Regions from separate parts of the Paenibacillus sp. A14 genome, predicted to be linked through region 2. Evidence: riboswitches for the same ligand, from Rfam matches in the RefSeq annotation. Region 2 holds a riboswitch; the other holds the start of a gene.
What was found. A riboswitch is a leader RNA that binds a small molecule or an ion and turns the genes downstream of it on or off. The one in region 2 is predicted to bind cyclic di-AMP.
Positions count from the first base shown of each region.

Region 1: another riboswitch for cyclic di-AMP. It lies ahead of V4U88_RS26135 (TrkH family potassium uptake protein); the one in region 2 lies ahead of V4U88_RS23025 (3D domain-containing protein).

Region 1 is NZ_JBAGJD010000022.1:6,852-18,316, reverse strand. It holds gene uvrC (excinuclease ABC subunit UvrC) at 1-1,047, shown strand, start outside; gene V4U88_RS26140 (CPBP family intramembrane glutamic endopeptidase) at 1,049-2,710, opposite strand; cyclic di-AMP (ydaO/yuaA leader) riboswitch at 2,996-3,155, shown strand; gene V4U88_RS26135 (TrkH family potassium uptake protein) at 3,234-4,568, shown strand; gene V4U88_RS26130 (potassium channel family protein) at 4,584-5,246, shown strand; gene V4U88_RS26125 (cation:proton antiporter) at 5,682-6,929, shown strand; gene V4U88_RS26120 (LysR family transcriptional regulator) at 7,641-8,543, opposite strand; gene V4U88_RS26115 (succinate dehydrogenase cytochrome b558 subunit) at 8,783-9,454, shown strand; gene sdhA (succinate dehydrogenase flavoprotein subunit) at 9,497-11,242, shown strand; gene sdhB (succinate dehydrogenase iron-sulfur subunit) at 11,257-11,465, shown strand, end outside.
Region 2 is NZ_JBAGJD010000012.1:88,579-100,043, forward strand. It holds gene glmU (bifunctional UDP-N-acetylglucosamine diphosphorylase/glucosamine-1-phosphate N-acetyltransferase GlmU) at 1-589, opposite strand, end outside; gene spoVG (septation regulator SpoVG) at 713-997, opposite strand; gene purR (pur operon repressor) at 1,176-2,012, opposite strand; gene ispE (4-(cytidine 5'-diphospho)-2-C-methyl-D-erythritol kinase) at 2,075-2,929, opposite strand; gene V4U88_RS23000 (protein sspF) at 3,149-3,328, opposite strand; gene veg (biofilm formation stimulator Veg) at 3,507-3,782, opposite strand; gene yabG (sporulation peptidase YabG) at 3,928-4,830, opposite strand; gene rsmA (16S rRNA (adenine(1518)-N(6)/adenine(1519)-N(6))-dimethyltransferase RsmA) at 4,869-5,765, opposite strand; gene rnmV (ribonuclease M5) at 5,762-6,328, opposite strand; gene V4U88_RS23025 (3D domain-containing protein) at 6,480-7,616, opposite strand; cyclic di-AMP (ydaO/yuaA leader) riboswitch at 7,875-8,082, opposite strand; gene V4U88_RS23030 (TatD family hydrolase) at 8,276-9,067, opposite strand; gene V4U88_RS23035 (HD domain-containing protein) at 9,080-10,369, opposite strand; gene V4U88_RS23040 (AbrB/MazE/SpoVT family DNA-binding domain-containing protein) at 10,697-10,951, shown strand; gene rsmI (16S rRNA (cytidine(1402)-2'-O)-methyltransferase) at 11,093-11,465, opposite strand, start outside.

The sequences.
Region 1 (11,465 bases), on a different contig from region 2:
TTTTACGGGGAGGCGTACAGCGATTTTCTGTCCTACGTGACGCAGTATTACAGCGACAACCCGGCGCTGCCCAAGGAAATCCTGCTTCCGGACAAGGCGGAGTCCGCGGACGCCGCTGAGGAAAGCGGGACGCGGCGGAACGCCTCGGATGGTGGCGAAGGCGGAGGTGGCGCGGAAACGCTGTTGGACGCGGACAGCGGTGCTACGGCGCTGCAGGAGTGGCTCGGCGTGAAGACGCTTGTTCCGCAGCGTGGTCTCAAGCGGCAGATGGTGACGATGGCCGAGGAGAATGCGCGCGTGGCGCTGGCAGAGAAGTTCCGCCTGATCGAGCGGGACGAAGAGCGGACGATGGGCGCGGCCATGAACCTGGGCCAGGCCATCGGCCTGGAGCAATTGTCGCGGATCGAGGCGTTCGACAACTCGAATATCCAGGGGACCAATCCGGTATCCGCGATGGTTGTCTTTATCGACGGGAAACCGGCCAAAAAGGAATACCGGAAATACAAAATCCGGACCGTTCAGGGTCCGGACGATTACGAAACGATGCGCGAGGTCATTCGCCGCAGATACGAGCGTGTTCTGAAGGAGAACCTGCCCCAGCCGGACCTGATCATCGTGGACGGCGGCAGAGGGCAGATTTCCGCGGCGATCGACGTGCTGGAGAACGAGCTCGGCCTGTTTATTCCGGTGGGCGGTCTGGTCAAGGACGCCAAGCACCGGACGGCCCAGCTCATGGTGGGGGAACCGCCCGAGCCGGTGCACCTGCCGCGCGACAGCCAGGAGTTCTATCTGCTGCAGCGGATTCAGGATGAGGTCCACCGCTTCGCGATCTCATTTCACCGGGAGCAGCGCGGCAAATCGATGGTCGTTTCGAAGCTGGATGCCATTCCCGGCATCGGGGAGAAGCGGCGGAAAGCGCTGTTGAAGCATTTCGGCTCGCTCAAAAAAATAAAAGAGGCCTCCGTCGAAGACTTCCGGCCCCTTTCCATCGGCGATAAGCTCGCCAACCAAATCATTCAAGCCCTGCGGGAGGAGGAGTCGCTATAGCTTATAGCGGCTCCTCTTTTTGTGCCCCGGAAGCGGAAGGCCGCTCTTTGCCCGAAGGGTTGAACAAATAAATCACATAAGCCACGATGGCCGGGAGAACAATAAAGAACAGGCCGGACACCATGTTGAGGGTTCCGCCCATGAACATGACGCTGAGCGACATCAGAATGCTGTCGAAGATAACATGGGCGAACATGACGGCGATAAAGCCGTATCTCAGGAAAATATAACTGAACAGCAAGCCGATGAACAGCAGCTCGATCGGCCGGGAAATCACCGGATAGATCGGATACAGCGTGTGGCCGAAGGCCCAGATCAGCGTGGTGATGATGCTGGCGGCCAGCGTGCTGCGGAACATTTTTTTCAGCATCGGTATTCCGAACAGCCGGTAGACGGCCTCTTCCCCAATTCCAGCTACCCAGGCCAGCAGCGGGAGGAGTGCCGGATAGAGCATATTATAAGGCGACTGGGTGGCATCGGTCGTGGACCATGTATGAATCGTGCGTTCAAGAATGAAGAAGATGACCGATTGCACGCCGAGCAGGATCAACGCCCAGGCATAGCCGTCCGCCATGGATGACAGCACATGCCGCCCATATCCGCGTTCTTTGGCCCGGGCCCACAGGTTGATTCCCTGCTTGCGCCAGAGTCCGTCACCGCCGACGAGAGAGAAGTAGATCGACGCGGCCAGAATCAGCGTGACGAGCCCTTGAACAACGAGTCCGAATATCAGGAGCGCACCGTCAACGCCTTCCGATTCCAGGAACGGCAGCATATTCAAAGCCGAGCCCATCGAGATCAGAAAATAGACAGAAGCGAGCACGATCCCGCGTTTGAATGAAGTATAGGCTCGCGTTAGGGCGCTGTATACAATGGCAAGAATTCCGAGTACGAACGTGAACAAGGCATAGCCCGCATAAGTTAGCCAATTGGCGATGGTCGTCTGCCGTTTCACATAGTTGGTATGGTTTTGCGGTACCTCAAAATAGCTGGTGATTTCCGCAACTTGCCGATCTTTAAAGCTGATATCCATTTGGGCCCGGGCGTCGCCGATTTTGTAATCGTTAAATGTTAACCGGAGCCCGGAGGCGGTTTCGTCTACCGCAGGAGCGCCTTGCTCGCCGTACCCGAGCGCCTTCAGATAGGGCTGGGCCAGCTCGACTTTTTCGTCCAGGCCAAGCAAGAGTCCCTCGCTGCTTTCCAGCTCATTTGGCGGGGCGAGGAAGTCGGTTTTCGGAATCTTTTTAAATCCGACCGCCTTTCCCGTCGTCATATGTATGTCGATAGTAACCCCGTCCCACCCTTCGTCGGACAGGCCGAAATAAACGCGGAACACATCATAAGGAAACTGCTTGTCATATTTCTCCAGGTAATCCTTCATTAACTTCTCTTTGGTCAAATAACCGTAAACTTCGGCCCGGGTCTGATAAGTGACGATGACTTCTTCTCCGGGAGAAACCCCGAGTTCGTCCTGCGCAAACTTAAGGGCGGCCGCTTTGGCCTGGTCCTTGGTGAGCACCTGCGCCGATTGTTCCAGCTGCAGGGTTTCGGAGGCCGTTGAAGGGTAGATTTGGAGAAGAACAAACAAAATCAATCCCAGGGCGGCAAGCCCCCACAAGGTTCCGTTCTTCATCCGGCGCCGCGGTTTTAGGTCGGAATACATGTCAAAACTCCTTTTTGATTTTTTGGAATCCGTATGATTTTGACAAATCGATGTCACAGTAAAAGATAACACAGGGGGCGGCGCTTCGCCATAGATGGAGGAGAAAATGTGAAAATGCGCAATAACGTTGGGAAAGCAAAGCATGGCTTAGATAAAGGGATACCATAAAGCTTGTTTCCTCCCTTTTCGGCGTTTATCGCATAATTTCATCGAAATATCACTTTGTAGTGCGGCCGAATAAGGCTTATAATCCTTTTGACGAAAATGCAATGAAAATAATGAAACTTCATAAATTGGCCGAATTTCTTTTGAAAACGGGGGAACCGATCTTTAGGGGTGAATTTCGCTTCCGGCAAGCATTCTCGCTTGTTGCGACGGCGAATAGGGCAGACCTAGCAAGCCCGAATCCGTCAGCTAACCTCGTAGGCCTTTGCTGCAGGGACCAATCAAAAGGCATTGGATTTCCAGTGCTTTTTTTTCTTTTGTACTTTTTTGTCCAATATACAAAATGAGGTGAACCGCCTTGCTTTCCAAATGGTTTAAATTCTCCCCGCCGCAGGTTCTGGTGCTGGGATTCGCGGCCATTATCCTGCTCGGGTCTTTTCTGCTGATGCTTCCGGTTTCCAGTACAACCGGAGAATCGCTTCCCTGGATCGATGCGCTGTTTACCGCGACCTCGGCAACTTGTGTAACCGGACTTGTGGTGGTGGATACGGGCACTTATTTTTCCACGTTCGGACAGGTAGTCATTATGTTGCTGATTCAGGTCGGGGGCCTGGGGTTTATGACGATGGCCACGCTGTTCTCTCTCGTGTTGAAGCGGAAAATCTCGCTAAAGGACCGTCTGTTGCTTCAGGAGGCGATGAACCAGAATACGATGGAGGGCATCGTCCGGCTGATTCGCAAAGTCCTGCTTTACTCGCTGATCATTGAGTCCGGCGCCGCTCTTGTGTTTGCGATTCGCTGGTCCTTCGATATGCCGCTCGGCCGGGCGATTTATTACGGGATTTTTCACGGCGTCTCCATGTTCAACAATGCCGGATTTGATCTGTTCGGGGAATACCGGAGCCTGACCCAATATGTTAGCGACCCGGTCGTCAACTTCGTCGCGATGTTTCTTATCGTGTCGGGGGGAATCGGGTTTATCGTTGTATCGGATTTGATCGAGTTCCGGAAGCGCCGCAAGTTCTCGCTGCATACCAAAGTGGTGCTTTCGATGACCACCGCTTTGATTTTGGTGGGGGCTCTGGTGATATTCATTTTTGAATTTACCAACCCCAAGACGCTTGAGCCGCTGGGATGGGACGGGAAGTTTTTGGCTTCCTTCTTCCAGTCGGTGACGCCGAGAACGGCGGGAGCCAATACGCTGGATATCGGGGCGCTGCGGCAGGCCACCCAGTTTTTTATCATTATTCTGATGTTTATCGGCGCCTCGCCCAGCTCGACGGGGGGCGGCATCAAGACGACGACATTCACGATTCTTGTGGGTGCCGTGATTTCCATGATCCGGGGGCGGTCGGATCTCGTGCTGTTCCGGTACCGGCTGGCCCAAGAGCGTATTTTCAAGGCGGTTACGATCACTATGCTGGCGCTTTTTCTCGTCGTCGCTGTGGCGATGGTGCTGTCCACGACGGAGGACGCCAGCTTTCTGAGCATCCTGTTTGAAGCGACTTCCGCGTTCGGAACGGTCGGCTTGACGATGGGACTGACCGGCAAACTGACCGTCATGGGGAAAATCATTATCAGCTTTACCATGTTCGCCGGGCGGCTCGGGCCGCTCACCCTGGCTTATGCGCTGGGACCACAGCAGGGTAAAGAATTATACAGGCATCCTGAGGGCAAAATGATTATCGGATAAGGGGAAAAGGACAAGATGAAGACACAGCAGTTTGTCGTGATCGGATTGGGGCGCTTCGGTTCCAGTCTGGCACTGGAGCTGATGGAACTCGGTTACGAAGTATTGGGCGTGGACCGCAACGAGGACGTCGTTGAAGAGTGGAGCCATTTGCTCACGCATGCCGTGGTAGCAGACGCGACCGATGAGGAGGTGCTTAAGTCCCTCGGCGTACGGAACTTCGATTGCGGAATTGTCGCCATCGGTAACGACATTCAGATGAGCATTTTGAGCGCGATTCTTCTGAAGGATCTGGGCATCAAGACGGTAGTGGCCAAAGCGATTTCGGTTCTACACGGCCGCGCATTGGAGAAACTGGGGGTTGACCGGGTGATTTTTCCGGAGCGGGACATGGGGATTCGCGTGGCCCATCAGCTTGTGACCCCCAATTTGCTCGATTATCTCGAGTTGTCCAAAGAATTCAGCATCGTGGAGTTGAAGGTGCCAACGTGTCTGAACGGTAAAAATGTGGGCGATTTGAACCCGCGCGCCCGCTTCGGCTGCAGCATCGTGGCGATCCATCGGGAGAATGGCATTATCATCGCCCCGACGGCAATGGATCATTTGGTCGCCGGCGATATTATGGTGATTATCGGCGCCAACAAGAACATCGAGGAATTCGAAGCTATCATAAATGATTAATCTCCCCTTTATTTAAGAAAATAAGGCTATATAAGTTGAACGATTGATTCCGTGTAAAGGGCTCCTTTTACACGCTTGGCCTGCAACTGATGGTTTGGTTCAGATTAACGGGAATTCTTCCCGTTAATTTGGTGCGTATGCGGCGTCAGAGGTGATTTAGCTAGAAAACCTCCCGCTAATCCGTCTGAAATTGTGTATATCGGCAAAAGGGCTGCGAAATAGATGGAGCTTTTCTAGCTAAATTCGATCCAAGAGCCAAGAGCGATACATTAACGGGAGATTTTCCCGGTAATGTTGTAGACTCCGACGGTGGCACTTTATATCTACAATTGTGGATGTTAGCAACATATCGCGAAACCAGTTCACACCCTTGCCCAACGCCAATTTTATAGTTCAACCTAATATAGCGTAAAAAAATTTGGAGTGTGACCTGGCATGGAATCGGCAGCGGCGGAAGCGATCCGGCATTTTCTTATTTTAATTTTATTGGTGATGAGCATCGGAGTGGTATCGGGCAAGCTCGCTTCCCTGTTCAAGCTGCCTGACGTCGCCGTTTTTATCGCGGTAGGCATGTTAATGGGGCCCGGCTTCAAGTTGATTCACGAGTCCGGCGGTTCGCTGATCAACCAGTTGATTCTGACGGTCGGCTCGGCGCTGATTTTGTTTGACGGCGGTCGGAATTTAAATCTGGGCGGGCTGCGGAAGGTCTGGATGACCCTAACTTTGCTCAGTATCCCGGGGGTGCTTATCTCCGTCCTCGTCGTCGGACTGGGCGTTCACTTTCTGTTTGGTGTGGATTGGATCATCGCCTTCTTGGCTGCCGCGGTCATTGCCTCTACTGATCCGGCCTCGATCATCCCCGTGTTCAAGCAGGTGAAGATCAAGGAGCGCGTGCGGGAGACAGTGGAGAGCGAATCGGCTTTCAACGATGCGACGGGTTCGATCGTCACGTTTGCTCTGCTGGCCGCGGCCGGAGGCAGCGGGACTTTGGATTTTGGCGGAATGGCCGGGGATTTTCTGACGACCGCAAGCGGAGGGATTGCCGTTGGACTGGTCATTTCCGGCGTGCTGGCCTTTTTCACGGGACATGTGAAATATGGGGTCCTCAGAGAGTACACGACGATCGTGATGATGGTCTGCGCCTTGTCCAGTTATCTTGTTGCGGATCTTTTGCATGTCAGCGGGTTTATGGCTACGTTTGTGGCCGGCTTGATTTGGGGGAACGCCGGGGTCTTTCGCTTATCGATGGGCGATAAACAGCTGGAGATGGGCGCTTTCGCCGAAAATACGACCGTGATCCTGCGCATGCTGATCTTTGTTCTGCTGGGCAGCCAGGTCGATTTCGGGACGCTGGGCCATTATTTCTGGCAGAGCCTGGGGGCCGTGCTGGTGCTTATGTTTGTGGCCCGCCCGCTGACGGTGCTGCTCTGCGCTCTGCCGGACCGGAGCGTACAGTGGAGCTGGCGGGAGCTGCTGTTTATGTGCTGGGTCCGCGAGACCGGGGTCATTCCGGCCGCCCTGTCCGGGATGATCGTCGGCATGGGGATTCCGCATGCCGAGGTGATCTCGGCGATTACGTTTATGGCGATCGTGCTGACCATCGTCGTCCAGGCTAGCACCACCGCTTGGGTGGCCCGAAAGCTGGGCTTGGAGATCCGGGAGGAAGCAGCGGCCAGGCCGTAAATGCAACGAGGCAGGAAGCGGGAATCGAACTTCCCCGCGGGTTAACCCGTCGGGTATAAAATTAGCTGGAATTTCTCCCATTAAATTAGAGATGTCCCCGCTTTCAACCGGATTAGCTGGAATTTCTCCATCTAATTCGGCGCCCTAAGCGGTAAATTGGCCGTTTAGCCGAAATTTAACGGGTGTTTTTCCAGTTAACTAGCTGACCGCGGTTTTTGGGGCCGAATTAACAGGAGTTTTTCCCGTTATTGTCGCATGAAATGGCACCGGCCCCGCACAACTAGTAACGTATCACACACACTGCTGGCTCTGTAGCCGCATCAGACACGGGACAACGCAAATCTGGCTCACCGTACAGCAGACTACTTAACTCTTCAGTACAACACTTTGAACCTCTCAAAACGGACGCCAACCACCACGTACCTCCCCATATTCGAACAGATCATTTTACTCAACCAACACATCTGGCTTCTGCGTGCCAAGGCCCCGGACTGTGGGCGGAATTTACTTAAGATGGCGTGCAAGGCAAACGGGAGCAAGGGGCAAGGACTTTCGAGCCAATGGATTTTCTTCCGTTAATCCTGCGAGCTAGCCGCAAGGCTTCATATCGGCCGGGCTTCCATACCAGTCTCACGCCTTGGTAGCCCTTAGCCCTCCGGTCTCGCCAGCCGGCAGCACGTCAAGTGGCTCCAAGCCCGCTACCCTCGCAAGCTACAAGGCAAGTGTTTCCACCACGCTTTCTTTTATTTTCGAAATCCATTCCTGCGTTTCTGTACTCAGTTCGGATTTATCCCCGTAAACGAGGCAGGTTTCCCGCCGGGTTTGGTCCAGCTCTTTCATTTGAAGCGAGACGAGTCCGTTATCCTGCAGCAACTGCTTGCGGAGATATGATTTGGGCAGCAATGCCGCGGCCTTGCAGGTAGGCAGCAGCCGGACAATCGCTTCGAACGAGTCGATCTCCATGCGGATATCGGGGATGATCCCGTAGCGCCCGAACAAATCGTCGATCAGTTTCCGGTACCAGGTTCCCTTGGAAAAGACGATCATAGACCGGCCGTTCAGATCCTCCATTCCGGCGTGCCGGTTTTCGGCCAATTCATGCCCCCGGGGGACGACAAGTTCCAGATGGTCCTGAAACAGCGGGATACAGCGAAGGCCCGCTTCGCTAATGGAAGAGGCGACCACCCCCAAGTCCACCTTGCGGTCGCGGATGTGAGCCACAATTTCATGCGTCTTTCCGGTCACAAGTTTCAGCTCGATGTCGGGAAATTTCTCCATCAGGGCTTTGACGAGCGGCGGAAGCGTCGTTTGAATGGTCGTCAGACTCGCGCCTAATGTAACAACGGTGCGCTCGGACGCTTTGAACCGGGAGACGGACTGAAGGAAATTGTGGTGGCGCTGGCGCTGCTCCAGGGCATAGATATAGGCCTCGTGTCCGACGCGGGTCAACTCGAGCCGTTTCCCTTTTCGCGTAAACAACGATACGCCCCATTCTTCCTCCAGTTTAGTGATTTTTCTGGACAGAGCGGGCTGGGACAAATTCAGCAGTTTGGACGCTTTATTCAGGCTGGACTGTTCGACGACCGTGGTGAAAACCAGCAAATCTTCCAGCATTGCCGCTTTCCTCCTCTTATGCGAAAAAGTTATAACAATTAATAAGTATATTGCAATTCCATTATAAGATAAAAAGGAGTAACATGAAAAGTGACACAAGTTGTTCACATGTTACTTTTGTAACAAGGGGAATCGGCTGCGGCAACGTGTAATTTATCATATACGTCCAGCAGTCGAAGTATGGTGAAATGAAAAGAGATATGAGGAACGTTGGAAACGGGAAAGGGGTATATGGACTTATGAAAGGGTTTTATTCCAGAAAACTGCACTCGCTCCTGGGTGTCATTCCGCTCGGCTTTTTTATTTTGGAACACATGCTGACGAACTTTTCCGCCGTGGAGGGCGGGCCGCAAGGGTTTAAGGATTCCGTCGCTTTCCTGAACGGCTTGCCGCTGGTTATCGTGTTGGAAACCTTCGGGATTTGGCTCCCCCTGCTGTATCATGGGGTGTACGGCATGTACATCGCTTTTCAGGCGAAGCCCAACAACAACCGGTTTCGGAATGAACGGAACCTGCGCTACCTGCTTCAGCGGGTGACGGGCGTGATCGTGTTTGTCTTCGTCATTTGGCATCTGTACGAAACCCGGGTTCAGGTGGCGCTCGGCAACGTGACGCACGAGGAACTGGGCGGCGTCATGCACCATATTTTGACGACTCCGGTGTTTTTCATTCTGTATCTGATCGGCGTCATCGCTTCCGCTTTTCATTTCTCAAACGGATTGTGGTCGTTCATGGTCAGTTGGGGAATTACGGTCGGACCGCGGGCTCAGCGGGTTTCTTCCTATATCTGCATGGGATTGTTTGTGATCACGGCCGTACTGTTTACCTGGTCGATGTTTGCGTTCCGCGGCTCGGAGTTTCAGGCGGAAGGCACCGCGCTGCTGGAAACCTTTAGAGTCTTTATCGGCTAAAAAAATCACGCTACACACTTTCGTTTAGGAGTTGAAATAGAGATGGCTAAACAAAGCATCATTATCGTCGGCGGCGGTCTGGCGGGGCTCATGGCCACGATCAAGGCGGCCGAAGCCGGGGTACAGGTTCAACTGTTCTCGCTCGTTCCGGTCAAAAGATCCCACTCCGTATGCGCCCAAGGCGGGATTAACGGAGCTGTCAATACCAAAGGCGAAGGCGACTCCCCTTGGGAGCACTTCGACGATACGGTTTACGGCGGCGATTTCCTCGCTAACCAACCGCCGGTCAAAGCGATGTGCGAAGCGGCTCCGGGCATCATCCACCTCATGGACCGCATGGGGGTTATGTTCAACCGGACGCCGGAAGGGCTGCTGGATTTCCGCCGTTTCGGCGGCACAAAGCACCACCGGACGGCTTTTGCGGGAGCGACGACAGGGCAGCAGCTCCTGTATGCGCTGGACGAACAGGTCCGCCGCTACGAAGCCGAAGGTCTCGTGACCAAGTACGAAAACTGGGAGTTCCTGTCCGCGGTGCTGGATGACGAGGGCGCTTGCCGCGGCATTTGCGCTCAAAATCTGCGTTCCATGGAAGTGGTCACGTTCGCTTCCGACGCGGTGATTTTGGCGACGGGCGGCCCGGGCATCATTTTCGGCAAAACGACCAACTCGGTCATCAATACGGGGACGGCGGCCAGCGCCGTGTACCAACAGGGCGTTCATTATGCGAACGGCGAGTTTATCCAGATTCACCCGACGGCGATCCCGGGGGACGACAAACTTCGGCTGATGTCCGAATCCGCGCGCGGAGAGGGCGGCCGAATCTGGACGTACAAGGACGGCAAGCCCTGGTACTTCCTGGAGGAAAAATACCCGGCCTACGGCAATCTGGTGCCGCGCGACATCGCGACCCGGGAAATTTTCCACGTGTGCGTCGACATGAAGCTGGGGATCAACGGGGAGAACATGGTTTACCTCGACCTTTCGCACAAGGATCCGAAGGAACTGGACGTGAAGCTCGGCGGGATCATTGAAATCTATGAAAAATTCATGGGGGACGACCCGCGCAAAATTCCGATGAAGATTTTCCCGGCGGTCCATTATTCCATGGGCGGCATGTGGGTAGATTTTAACCAGATGACCAGCATACCCGGCTTGTTTGCGGCAGGGGAATGCGAGTACCAATACCATGGGGCGAACCGGCTGGGCGCCAATTCTTTGGTTTCCGCCATTTACGGCGGAATGGTCGCGGGACCGAAAGCTGTGGAATACATCCGCGGCCTGAAGAAGTCGGCGGAGGACATCAGCCCGGCGGTATATGACCGATATCGGAAACGGCAGGAGGAGAAGTACGAGGGGCTCCTCGCCATGAATGGCGCGGAGAATCCGTACGTGCTGCACAAGGAGCTTGGCGAGTGGATGACCGATAATATGACGGTGGTCCGTTACAACAGCAAGCTGGAAGCGACGATCGGCAAGATTAAGGAACTGAAGCAGCGTTACAAGAACATCAACATCAACGATACGTCGCGGTGGAACAATACCGGCGCCTCGTTTACCCGCCAGCTGTGGAACATGCTGGAGTTGGCCGAAGCGATGACGCTGGGGGCGCTGCTGCGCAATGAAAGCCGCGGCGCACATTATAAGCCTGATTTTCCGACACGGAATGACGAGGAATTCCTCAAGACGACCAAGGCGGCGTGGACGCCGGACGGACCGCAGATTTCTTATGAAGAAGTGGACGTTTCTTTGATCCCGCCGCGGATTCGTGATTACTCGAAGGATAAATAGGAGGGGAGAAAACCATGGCTACAGCGGAACCGAAATTAACAGCGAAAAGAGTCAAGTTCATCGTCACACGCCAGGACGACCCGAACTCCGCATCCTATACGGAAGAATTCGAACTGGATTACCGTCCCGGCATGAACGTGATCAGCGCTTTAATGGAAATTCAGCGGAACCCGGTCAATGTAAAGGGAGAATCGACGGCTCCGGTCTGTTGGGAGTCCAACTG
Region 2 (11,465 bases):
ATTCTTGTTGTGCATTGCTGTTCGTTACTTTCTCCAGCGCAGCAAATAATTTCGCGTTATCAAAACAATAAGTGCCGGTGTTGATTTCCTTGACGGCATCCTCTTCCGGCGAGCAGTCTTTCTGCTCCACAATCCGGGCGACGGAACCTTTGACGCTGTCGCGAATGATTCTGCCATAGCCTTGAGGACGGTCCATGCTAGCCGTCAACACGGTAGCGGCCGCTCCCTGGCGCTCATGGAGCTCCAGCATCGCTTGCAAAGTTTCCTCCGTCACAAGCGGGGTGTCCCCACAAATGACGATCGTCGTGCCCTCTTCCTGACCCAATAACGTTCCGGCTTGCTTTACGGCGTGGCCAGTTCCCAGCTGCTGCGCTTGCAGCACATACTCGGCTTTCGTTCCCAGATAAGACTTGACCGCTTCGGCACCGTGGCCTACCACCACGATACTGCGCTCACATTGGACTTTCTTAACCGTGTCCAGGACATGCCCGACCATCGGTTTGCCGCATACAGGGTGGAGTACCTTATATAGCTTGGACTTCATGCGTTTCCCCTGTCCTGCAGCAAGAACAATCGCAAATCTTTTCAAGGCCCCGGCCTCCTTCTCTTAAACTCATTACTGAATATATCTCATTTGGGACAAAAAGAAAAGAGAGCCATGTTACATGGCTCCCTTTTCTCGAACCCCAATTGGTTGAGACAAAACTGAGACTTAAGCCCCTTCTTCAATCACTTCTTCTTGCTCGGCAGCACGTTCGTACTCAGCCAGGACTGCGGCTTGGATCTTCTCGCGTGTACCCGAAGAGATCGGATGCGCAATGTCCCGGAATTCCCCGTCAGGAGTACGCTTGCTTGGCATAGCTACAAACATTCCATTGTTTCCGTCGATGACGCGAATGTCATGAACCACAAACTCGTTATCGATGGTAATGGATGCGATAGCTTTCATCCTGCCTTCAGAGCTGACTCGGCGGAGTCTTACATCCGTAATTTGCATATGTGTTCACCACCTTTTTCCATCAGAGACTTGGTGTAATATTCCACATAGCTTACGGAAATCCTTTTTTTTCACCGAATAAAATGCCCTAAAATCAGGAATTTTTTTGAACATTAGGAGATTTCGACACGATTCGTCGTAAACTCCGGATGTTTTACAGAATATCGACAAAATGCATCTATCGTTGCTTGCCGGTAAAATAGTTCCCCGGCGCCACGGAAATTTCCTTGCCTTTGGCATCGACCGCCCGTAAAGTCGCAACGGAAACATAATCTTCCAACAGCCGTTGTTCCGACTCCACTTCGCCCGATTCTACCAAAACACCGACCCCGGCTACCTCGGCATCAAACTCGGCCAACAAATCCACCATCCCCTGAATCGTTCCGCCGGCTTTCATGAAATCATCCACGATCAGAACTCTGGATTTCTCCTTAAGCGCTCTGCGGGACAAGGACATCGTATGCAGACTCTTGTGGGAACCGGATACGTAATTGATGCTTACGGCCGACCCTTCCGTCACCTGATGGTCTCTGCGAACGAGGACGACCGGCAGGTTCAGTTCGGCACCTGTCGCGTAGGCCAGAGGGATGCCCTTCGTCTCTACGGTCATCACGCAGTCGATCGCCCGTCCCGCAAAAGCCGTCGCGAACAGTTTGCCCGCCTCGTTCATAAATGCGGGCTGTCCCAGCAGATCGGACATGTACAAATATCCGCCGGGTAAAATCCGGTCCGGCTCCGACAGCTTCTCGCACAGTTGATTTATGAATTGAAGCGCCTGTTCCCGCCCCATCTTCGGAATGTATTTCACGCCGCCGGCCGCGCCTGCCAAGGTTTGAAGTTCTCCGTTCCCTTCATCCTCGAATACCTCTTTAATGATCGCCAAGTCCTCACTGATCGAGGATTTGGCGGCTCCATACCGCTGCGCGAACGTTGTGAGCGGAATCAGCTGATGCGGACGGGTTAACAGATACTGCGTCATCTCCACCAATCGAGCGCTTCTTTTTAATTTTTTCACGAAGGACCCCTCGCTAAATCCGAATATTTTATAGAAAATATATCACTTTTGTACGGTTCTATTCAAGTTAATAATCGTACGGCGTATACTTCTTTGCAGAATCCGCGCAGACCGTTATAGATTCTCGGCACCTTGGACTCCTTGGATACGAGCCCGAATACCGTCGGCCCGCTGCCGGACATCAACACCCCGTCGGCGCCCAGGCGGATCATCGTGTCTTTTAAATGGGCCACCTCCGGGTAGAGCCGGAGCGTCACCTCTTCGAGCACATTGCCCAGCTCGCCGCAGACACCGGCAAAAGACCCCCGCTCGATCGCATCCCGCATCCGGCCGGCGGATGGATGAACGCGAATTTGATCGCTTCTCAGCCGCCCGTAGATTTCCGCCGTGGACACATTGATCGGCAGCTTGGCAAGAATGACCCAGCATTGAGGAGGATTGGCCAGCGGGGTCAATTTCTCGCCGCGTCCCGTCGCCAAGGCCGTTCCCCCCGTTACGCAAAACGGGACGTCCGAGCCAAGCTCTGCCCCGAGCTCCATCAATTCCTCATCCGGAATACCCAGTTTCCACAGCCGATTCAATCCCCGAAGGGTCGCGGCCGCATCGCTGCTTCCTCCGGCCAGTCCTGCCGCTACCGGAATCTTCTTATCCAAATGTATATATACGCCGCTTCGGACGTCGTAACGCTCTTTAATCAGCTTGGCGGCCTGAAAAGCCAGATTCTTCTCATCAAGCGGAATATAACCGGCCTGACTCGAGATAATAATCGTATCCCGCGGGAGAGCGCTCATTTCCAGCCGGTCGGCCAGATCCACCATCGTCATGATCATTTCCACTTCATGATAGCCATCCGGTCTTTTATGTAGAACATCAAGCATCAGATTTATTTTTGCCGGGGCTTTCTCATAAATTTTCAAGACGCTCACCCACCTTCGATAATCCGTTAATTGTATCGCTAATGGAATCCGCTTTCAACGCGTCCCATCGGACTTACATATTATAAGAAAAACTCGGTTCTTCGTCTATGCACGGGAGACAGATGCGATATCTTCAAACTCCGGCTTTCCTCAATCTTACTTGATCCCCCGATAAAAACAACAGGCCTCCCAAGGGGAGACCTGTTATGCGCGGCCGAATTAGGGCTGCTTGGCAGCGGCCCGCTCCGCAAGCTCGATGGCTCTCTTCACCATGTTTCCGGCGTCCTTGGCCCGGATTCCGCCCCAGCCTTCCTTGCGGACGGTATCATAGAACCCGAGATCCTTCGCCAACTCGACTTTCAAATCCTCGGACATGAAGCTACGTCTTCTGCGCGACATGGGCCATTCCTCCTTAGAAAGTCATGGATCAAGAACACTCGTAGTATGCGTTCCGGGCTTCGCTTTCATTCGCCCGCGTGTCCGCGCTGGGTGCACGGTCTCTCCTTGCGGGCGAAAACAAAAACCGGCCCCGCATCCCTTCGGACGCCAAGGCCGTTTGCTGCAATCATCATGATGTTCACGGTTTAATATACGACAGCCGCATTTCATTGTTATCGTCACAAACCATGACTTCAACGGATTCGGTAAGTATATCGGCATAACTGTAAGACACACGCTTAAAAGTCTGTTGTTCTTCATCCAGCTTCACGATAAAGACCGAAGGATAGGTTTCCTCCAATACGCCGGTGCGTTCGACGGTCTTTCGGCGACCTCCGTTTGCCCGCAGCGTAATTCTCTGCCCTACGTGAGCTTCGAGACTGTGTTTGATTTCTGACAGCGCATTTTTAGCCATTGCCTGTGACCACCTTCCTTCTGTATCAATTATACATGAAAAGGAGTCACTTGTCAAATCGAAATAAATAATTATATCAGCAGTAAAAAAGCGTTGTCAACGATTTTTTTTGGAGGCTGTCCGCAACCTCTTGAATCCCTCGATTTTACATCGAGGGAATGACCTTTAACGCGGATAAATCTTTGAGTTTCGGCAATCCGATCCGGTAGCTGCCCCGGGTTTCGATACCGCCGACTCCCTGAGTGCCGCTGATCGTATGCGTCAACACATCGGTAATATGGATCGTGTCGCGGATCGAGGTCAATGAGGCTTTAGCCGCAATATAAACGGGGTCCAGGGCGTGTATCAATACCCGGGAAGGCGAGCTGGCAAAATTCGCCCCCGCCTGCAGCAGCGCTTCGAAATGCGATTGGCAGGCGCCCGCGACAATGGTCAGCGCATCGAAATTGCGTTCATACTGGCGGGCCGCCGCAATCGCCTCGACGAAATGCTTCGAGTTCTTGTAGCTGGATAAATTATACAAGTCCGCCGTCGGGCGGTTCTTTAATACCCCGTCATGTCCGGTCACCACCAAAATATCGGGCTGGATGTTCGGCAGCAGGCGGTACAGCGCTCCAGCCATCGCCGATTCCGTAACGTAATAGCCGTGTGCCGGTACACGGAGCTTTTCGTACAGGCTCAGGCTCTTTTTCAGGTACCCCTCATCCCCGTCCAAATGCAGGACCTTACCCGGTACCTCAAAAAACGACGGTTCCCCCTGCGGAATAAAATCGCGGCCCAAAGACGACCGATTTCGCTCGGTCAGGTCCAGCCGATCTTTTTGCAGCCGCTGCAGAGATTCGGTTGCCTTGATCCGGGCACGCTTCGTTTTTTCTCCCGGCATATCCGCGTTCACGACCACCAAATCCGATATCGGCGCATCGGCTAGCAGCCGAAACTCCGTTCCTTTGATAATGGCCTGCTCCCTCACAAAACGCTCGACGCGGAACGTAATATCTCCACCGTACGATTTGCGGACGACCAAGTCTCCCAAATTCGTCAACTCCATCACCTCTACCCCATCGTATGGGCGAAAAGAGGGATTGGTTACAGCTTTGAACCGCCGATTCCCGCCGCATGCAGGGTATTGCTCAGCTTCGCGAACTCCTCCAGGCTGAGCGTTTCGGCCCGGCGCGCCGGCTCGATACCGGCCTCAGCCAGCAAAGACTCCAGGCGCTCCCGTCCCTCGCCCGGAAAGAAGCGGCTCTTGAGGTTGTTGGAGATCGTCTTGCGGCGCTGCGCAAAGGCGGCCTGAACTACCTCAAAGAAGAACGCCTCTTCCGTCACGGCCACCGGCGGCGCGCTGCGGACCTTCAGCCGGATCACCGCCGATTCCACGTTCGGCTGCGGAATAAATACGCTGTGCGGCACGATGCATACCAGCTCCGGCTCGCTGTAATACTGCACGGCGATGCTGAGGCTGCCGTATTCCTTGCCGCCGGGTCCGGCCGCCATCCGTTCGGCCACTTCCTTTTGAATCATCACCACGATGTTCTCCAGGGGAAGGCCGGCCTCCAGCAGCTTCATCAAAATCGGCGTTGTCACGTAATATGGCAGGTTGGCCACCACGCTGACTTTCTCGCATTCTTTGAATTCGCTCGCAAATAACGCATGAAGATCAAGCTTAAGCACATCACCATGGATCACATGAACCTGAGGGTAGGGCTCCAGGACTTCTTCCAGAATCGGCAAAAGCCGCTGATCGATCTCAACGGCGGCAACCCGCCCCGCCTGCTGCGCCAGCTTCTCCGTCAAAGCGCCGATCCCCGGCCCGATCTCCAGCGCCCCTTTGGACTTGTCCAATTCGGCGGCGCCGACGATTTTGCCGAGGATATTCTGATCGATCAAAAAGTTTTGACCCAAGCTTTTTTTGAATGAAAAACCATGCCGCTGAATAATTTCCTTCGTTCGGCGCGGTGTTGCCACTTCGTCTCTCATCGTCATTCGTTCTTCGCCTCTTTCGTCTCCAATTGGGCCAGCGCGCCCGCAAACTCTTCGCGGCTGATCCGGAAGATGGCGAGCCGTTTATAAAACTGCTTCCCGTTGCAATATCCTATTCCCAGCCGTTCACCCATAAAACGCCGACGCTCGGCCGCCCGCGGATGAACGATCAACCCGGCCGCCATCAGATCCTCCCAGTCGATCTGAGCGGGAGCCGCCTCTTCTTCCGGAGGGGCCTCGGTGCGGACTCGCTCCAACGCCTCGCGAATGGCTTCCGGCGAGGCGTTCTCCACACCGATGTCGCCGGCCTTCGTCGCGTCCGCTTCCCGAAGGAAAGCATGCTTGCAGCCGGGTACCCGCTTCGCCACGATTTTGCGGATCCGCTCCCCCGCATGATCCGGGTCGGTGAAAATAATGACCCCCCGGCGTTCCATAGCCAACTCAATTTTGCGTAGGGTCGCCTCATTAATGGCCGACCCTCCCGTCTCAATCGTGTCGGCCTCCACCGCCCGCTTGACGGCGACCGTATCGTCCCGGCCCTCGACCACAATGACCTCCTTGATCATCCCCGCACTTACCTCTTTCGTTTTGGTTTAAAGACCGCTGATAGCTTCCATCATCACAATAACAAAAAGAAGAGGATTTCTCCTCTTCTTATCCGCGTCTTATTCATCATCCTAATATTATCCCATTCCCAAGGCAAAGTAAACGCTCCGGTCAGTTCAATTCCGGTTTGGTCGGTCCGATGACGTAAACGGTCCGGCCTTTTTTGCGTCCAAAATTCTTCGCCGATTTCAAGGAATCGTAATACACATCCATTTTGTGGCCTTTGATGGCTCCGCCGGTATCCTCAGCCTTGCGGAAACCGACCCCTTCGATATAAACCCACCATCCCAAAGGAACGACATCCTTGTCGACCGCGATCGTTCTTCCCTCCGCTACCCGGGTACCGGAAGCCGTGCGCGTGCCGATGCCGTCCTCCTCGGCGGAGTAGGCCGTAAGAGTCACGTTTTTGAGCACTTTTTTATATTTAAAAGAGACGCCGCCTTTCGTCGTAAGGCCGCTGATATTAACCGCGTTGGCGCTGCGGGAAATGCTGGCGGATGCGACTGCTGTCGGTTTCTTCGTGCCCACGGCAACGACTTTCGGCGAAGCTGCCTTTTTGACCTCTTTGCCGAGCCAGTGTTTGGACACGAACTTTCCGTCTTCATACACTTTTTCGATGTTATGGACTACAACGCCTTCGCTCCCGGGGAACATCACCTTTGTCGTTCCTTTGAGCAGATTCTTGTCGGAGGTTTTCACCACGGTGAAAGGAACGTTTTGCGTAGTCTGTATTTTATGTCTGGTAACGCGGACGACCTTGATGTTCAAGTTCGCCGAGACTTTGCTGTCCAAGGCCGGTGTAACTTTATCTTCCTGCCCCAAAGTGACGCCAAGTTCCTCGATTGCTTTCCGGACACTATCCTGTGTCGTGAAATGGGTCTTTGTCGTTCCATCCACGCTTACCTTGACCGGCACGGCGCGATGGATGACAATCCGGTCCCCGTCTTGAATCGAACTGGCCAGGGAATGAGATACGTTATCCTCCGGCTTCAAAACGATGGACTGCTCTTCCAGCACTTGATTGACCAGCGATTTCCGGGTTTCGATCTGCTGACTCTGCCCGTCAACAACCAAGTATACTTTTTTGTTGCTTTGGCTGTAAAACCAAATCAGGATGATGAGAACTACCGCGATGGACAAAATTCCGACGACCGAAATCTGACGTAGATGTTCTTGTTTCCACCGCATTGCGTAAGACATGCTGGATGAGCGCGATTCATGGGATTCCTCATTGCGGAAAATGCCCATTTCTTCCGTCCTCCTTCATAGTCCCGCCGTCTAGGTCGAATCGTGTTACATATGACGTGACTACATTTCATTTTTACGAAATGCCTAATGAAAGCCGCATTCCGCATCCCGTTCCAGTCTACCCGGCATCAAGTCACCTCCTGTTTAACACAGTATGATGACCCTATTACGTTTATTCAAAACAAAAGAAGCCTTAGAAAGAGTAAGAGGCTCTCTTTCGTGGCTTCCGAATGTCTGGGTGTAATAGGATGCACGAGTTTGCCCTCTCTTAGTACGCTTACGAGGTTAGCTGTCGGGTTAGGACGCAGAGAGCCGCCCTTTCTCCGTCATTCGCTCACGGCGCAATGACCTTGAATTCACCCCAAAGACCCGATAAAGAAATCAATTACAGTCCGGATGGATATCCCTTCGGCACTGTAGTCGGTTCCCCCGTTCTCCATGTTCGGAGACTCAGCGAGACTGGTTCATGGAACCATATAACGGAATCGTCAACGGCATGTTAACGACCCCAAATCGATTACTGAAAAGATTCTATCCTGTTTCGATGCATGTTGTAAAGGACGAATCAACAACGTTTATTTTAATAATTGGTTAAAAAAATGTAATATACTCACTGGAGTTGGTTAAAAAGCATTAATCTTTCCGAAATGCTCTTTTTTTCATCGGTTTTTCTCCCGATTACTCGGGATACCAAATCGTTCCAGCGCATTTTGGGTCGTAATAACGGCAATTTCCTCCACCGAGATCCCCTTTAACTCGGCAGCGGCCTCGGCGACCAATCGGACGTGACCCGTCTCGTTTCTTTTTCCACGAAATGGATGTGGAGTAAGATATGGGGAATCTGTCTCGATCAGCAATCGGTCCAAAGGCGTCTTCGCCAACACCTCTTTGGGCTGCTTTGCATTTTTAAACGTAATCGGTCCGCCAAACGACAAATGAAATCCCAAATCCAGACACATTTTGGCAATTTCCCAGCTGCCCGAATAGGAATGCATGACCCCGCCGATCTCGTTCGCCCGCTCCTCGCGCAGAATCCGAACAACGTCTTCGTGGGCATCCCGGTTATGTATGGAAATCGGCATTCCCAGCTCTCTGGCCAGCCGGATTTGCTTGCGGAATACCTCGTGCTGAACCTCTTTCGGAGACGTATCCCAATAGTAATCCAGGCCGATTTCCCCGATAGCGACAACCTTTTCATGTTTGCATAATTCTGCAATCCAGTCGAGATCCTCTTCTTTCATCGTAATGGCGTCCTGCGGATGCCAGCCTACCGCCGCATAAATGAAGTCATAGGTCTCCGCCAGCTTCATCGTCGTCGGAATCGTATCGCGGTTAAAACCGATGTTGATCATCCGCGTCACGCCTTGCGCCAAAGCGCGTTCAATCGCTTCATGACGATCTTCGTCAAATTGGGGCGCATCCATATGCGTATGTGTATCAAATAGTTCCATGGGTTGTCCCTCCTACGTTCCCTGTTCAAAATATTCCGCGATATGCCGCGGCAGCCGGTCCATAACCGGTCTCAATTTATTCTCCGGGTAGTACAAATGATACTTGCCCCGGTGCAGACCGCTAATGGAACGCACAATATCCGATACCTCGGAAATTTCCTTCAGTTGGTCCTGCCGGTCCAATAACAGGATCTGTTTATCGCGAAATTCGCCGTTCGGACGAAACACATCATAAGGCAGATCGGTCGGAAAATCAATTTCCAGGTCATATTCCGGATGAAGCCCGACTCTTCCGAAGGCAGCGCGAATTTCGTCAATCGTTTCCAGGTCCAGCGACTCCACTTCTACATATTTATACAATTTACGGTTCAAAAAACGGGCGCACAAATCGCTCAACAACTCGTCCGATTCGTTCCTCCACTGCATAAAGGCGGTTTGTACCAAAGCTTCGTCAAGCAGCAGGTATTCCTGTACGGTCAAATCCCGTTTGAACAGACCCGGCAGCGGCTCCGGTAGAAACCGGAACTCGTGTCCCCCCGCATGCAGCTCCTTGGCCCGCCGAAAAATTTGCCGTAGAATAATCTCCGAACTGCGCGTCACCGGATGGAAATAAATCTGCCAATACATTTGATACCTGGACATCAAATAGTCTTCCACCGCATGCATTCCCGATTCCTTGACGACAATCCGGCCCTGGAAAGGGCGCAGCATCCGTAATATCCGGTCCATATCGATCGTTCCGTAGTTAACGCCGGTAAAGTAGGCGTCCCTTAACAAATAATCCATGCGATCCGCATCGAGCGGGCTGGAAACCAGGTTTACCACGATGGGATGCTCATAATCTTTGCGGATGACCGCGGCAACCTTCTCGGGGAAATCCTCGGCATGTCTCCGCAGCACCTCGCCTACTTCAGTATCTCCGAGCAGGATTTTACAGGTCCAGTCTTCATGATGCATCTGAAACGCCTGCTCAATGGAATGGGAGAACGGACCATGCCCCAGGTCATGCAGCAGCGCCGCACATAAAGCGACCAATTTTTCCTCCTGCGGCCAATCCGGATAATGGGCGCGCTCAAACTGCGATATAATGCGACGTGTAATCTCGTAAACGCCCAAGGAGTGGGAGAAACGGCTATGCTCGGCTCCGTGGAAGGTTAAATAGGAGGTTCCCAATTGGCGGATCCGCCGCAGCCTTTGAAATTCCGCCGTGTTAATTAGCGACCAAATCATTTCGTCCTGAACGTGAATATAATTATGAACAGGATCCTTAAAAACTTTTTCTTCCCGAAGCTGAAGGTGCATGGCATAAAGTCCCCTTTCTTAATTTCAAAAAATATTTTTTGATAAATAAAGAAGGATTGTGACTGATGTCGTAGGTTTATGTCGAATTTTGTCGTAATAAGTCAATATAGTAACTTCCAAGATGTCGAATCTATAAATTGCGGGCTAAAACGCCGAAAATCCCATTGCATCATGACCTCAAAAAGCTTAGAATTAGAAATTATACTGAACTCTACCATAAATAGGTTGACTGATCTGGCAATGGTTGGTATTATAATTATCATAAAAGATAGAAGTTTGTCGAATAATGACACTTTTAAATTATAGCGAGAGGGGCAATCATCGGTTATGATGAAATCAACAGGTATCGTAAGAAAAGTAGACGAATTGGGACGGGTCGTAATTCCTATCGAATTGCGCCGCACGCTCGGTATTGGTGAGAAGGACGCCCTCGAGATTTATGTCGACGGCGAGCGCATTATGCTAAAGAAATACGAGCCCGCTTGTATTTTCTGCGGCAATGCTGAGAACGTCACTTACTTCAAAGGCAAAATTGTTTGCCAGGAATGTTTGACCGAACTTCCTACCCCTGTGACAAATTAAGAAATATAGTATATAATAGGTTTATTAAAAACTGTTAATTCTAACCTTTTTCATATCTCCTTGGCGCCTTCAGGCTTGAACCCGGCCTGTAAGGCCCCTTTTTTTGTACGCTTTTTTTATCGTGATCCAAAGGGAGCCCCATTATATTAACAATTTATAGACGTCGCGTTTGGTCATTCCCCGGTCGGAGGCCGCTTTTTTCATCGCTTCTTTTCGGGAGAGATTTTGCTCTTCCTCATAGTGGCGCACATGCGCCTCGATCGATAATTCTTGCCACCAAGCGTCCTTTCTCTCTTTGATCTTGACGGGATCCGCACCTTCCACCACCAGGCAGTATTCCCCCAGCGGCGGATGTTCCGTCAGCCACGCTAAGCAATCGCTCACACGGCCCCGTGCCATCTCTTCGTATCTTTTCGTCAGCTCACGAGCCAACACGATCCGACGGTCCCCCCAGGCCTCCAGAATAGCCTCCAGCGTCTTGATCACCCGATGGGGAGATTCATACAACAACAAT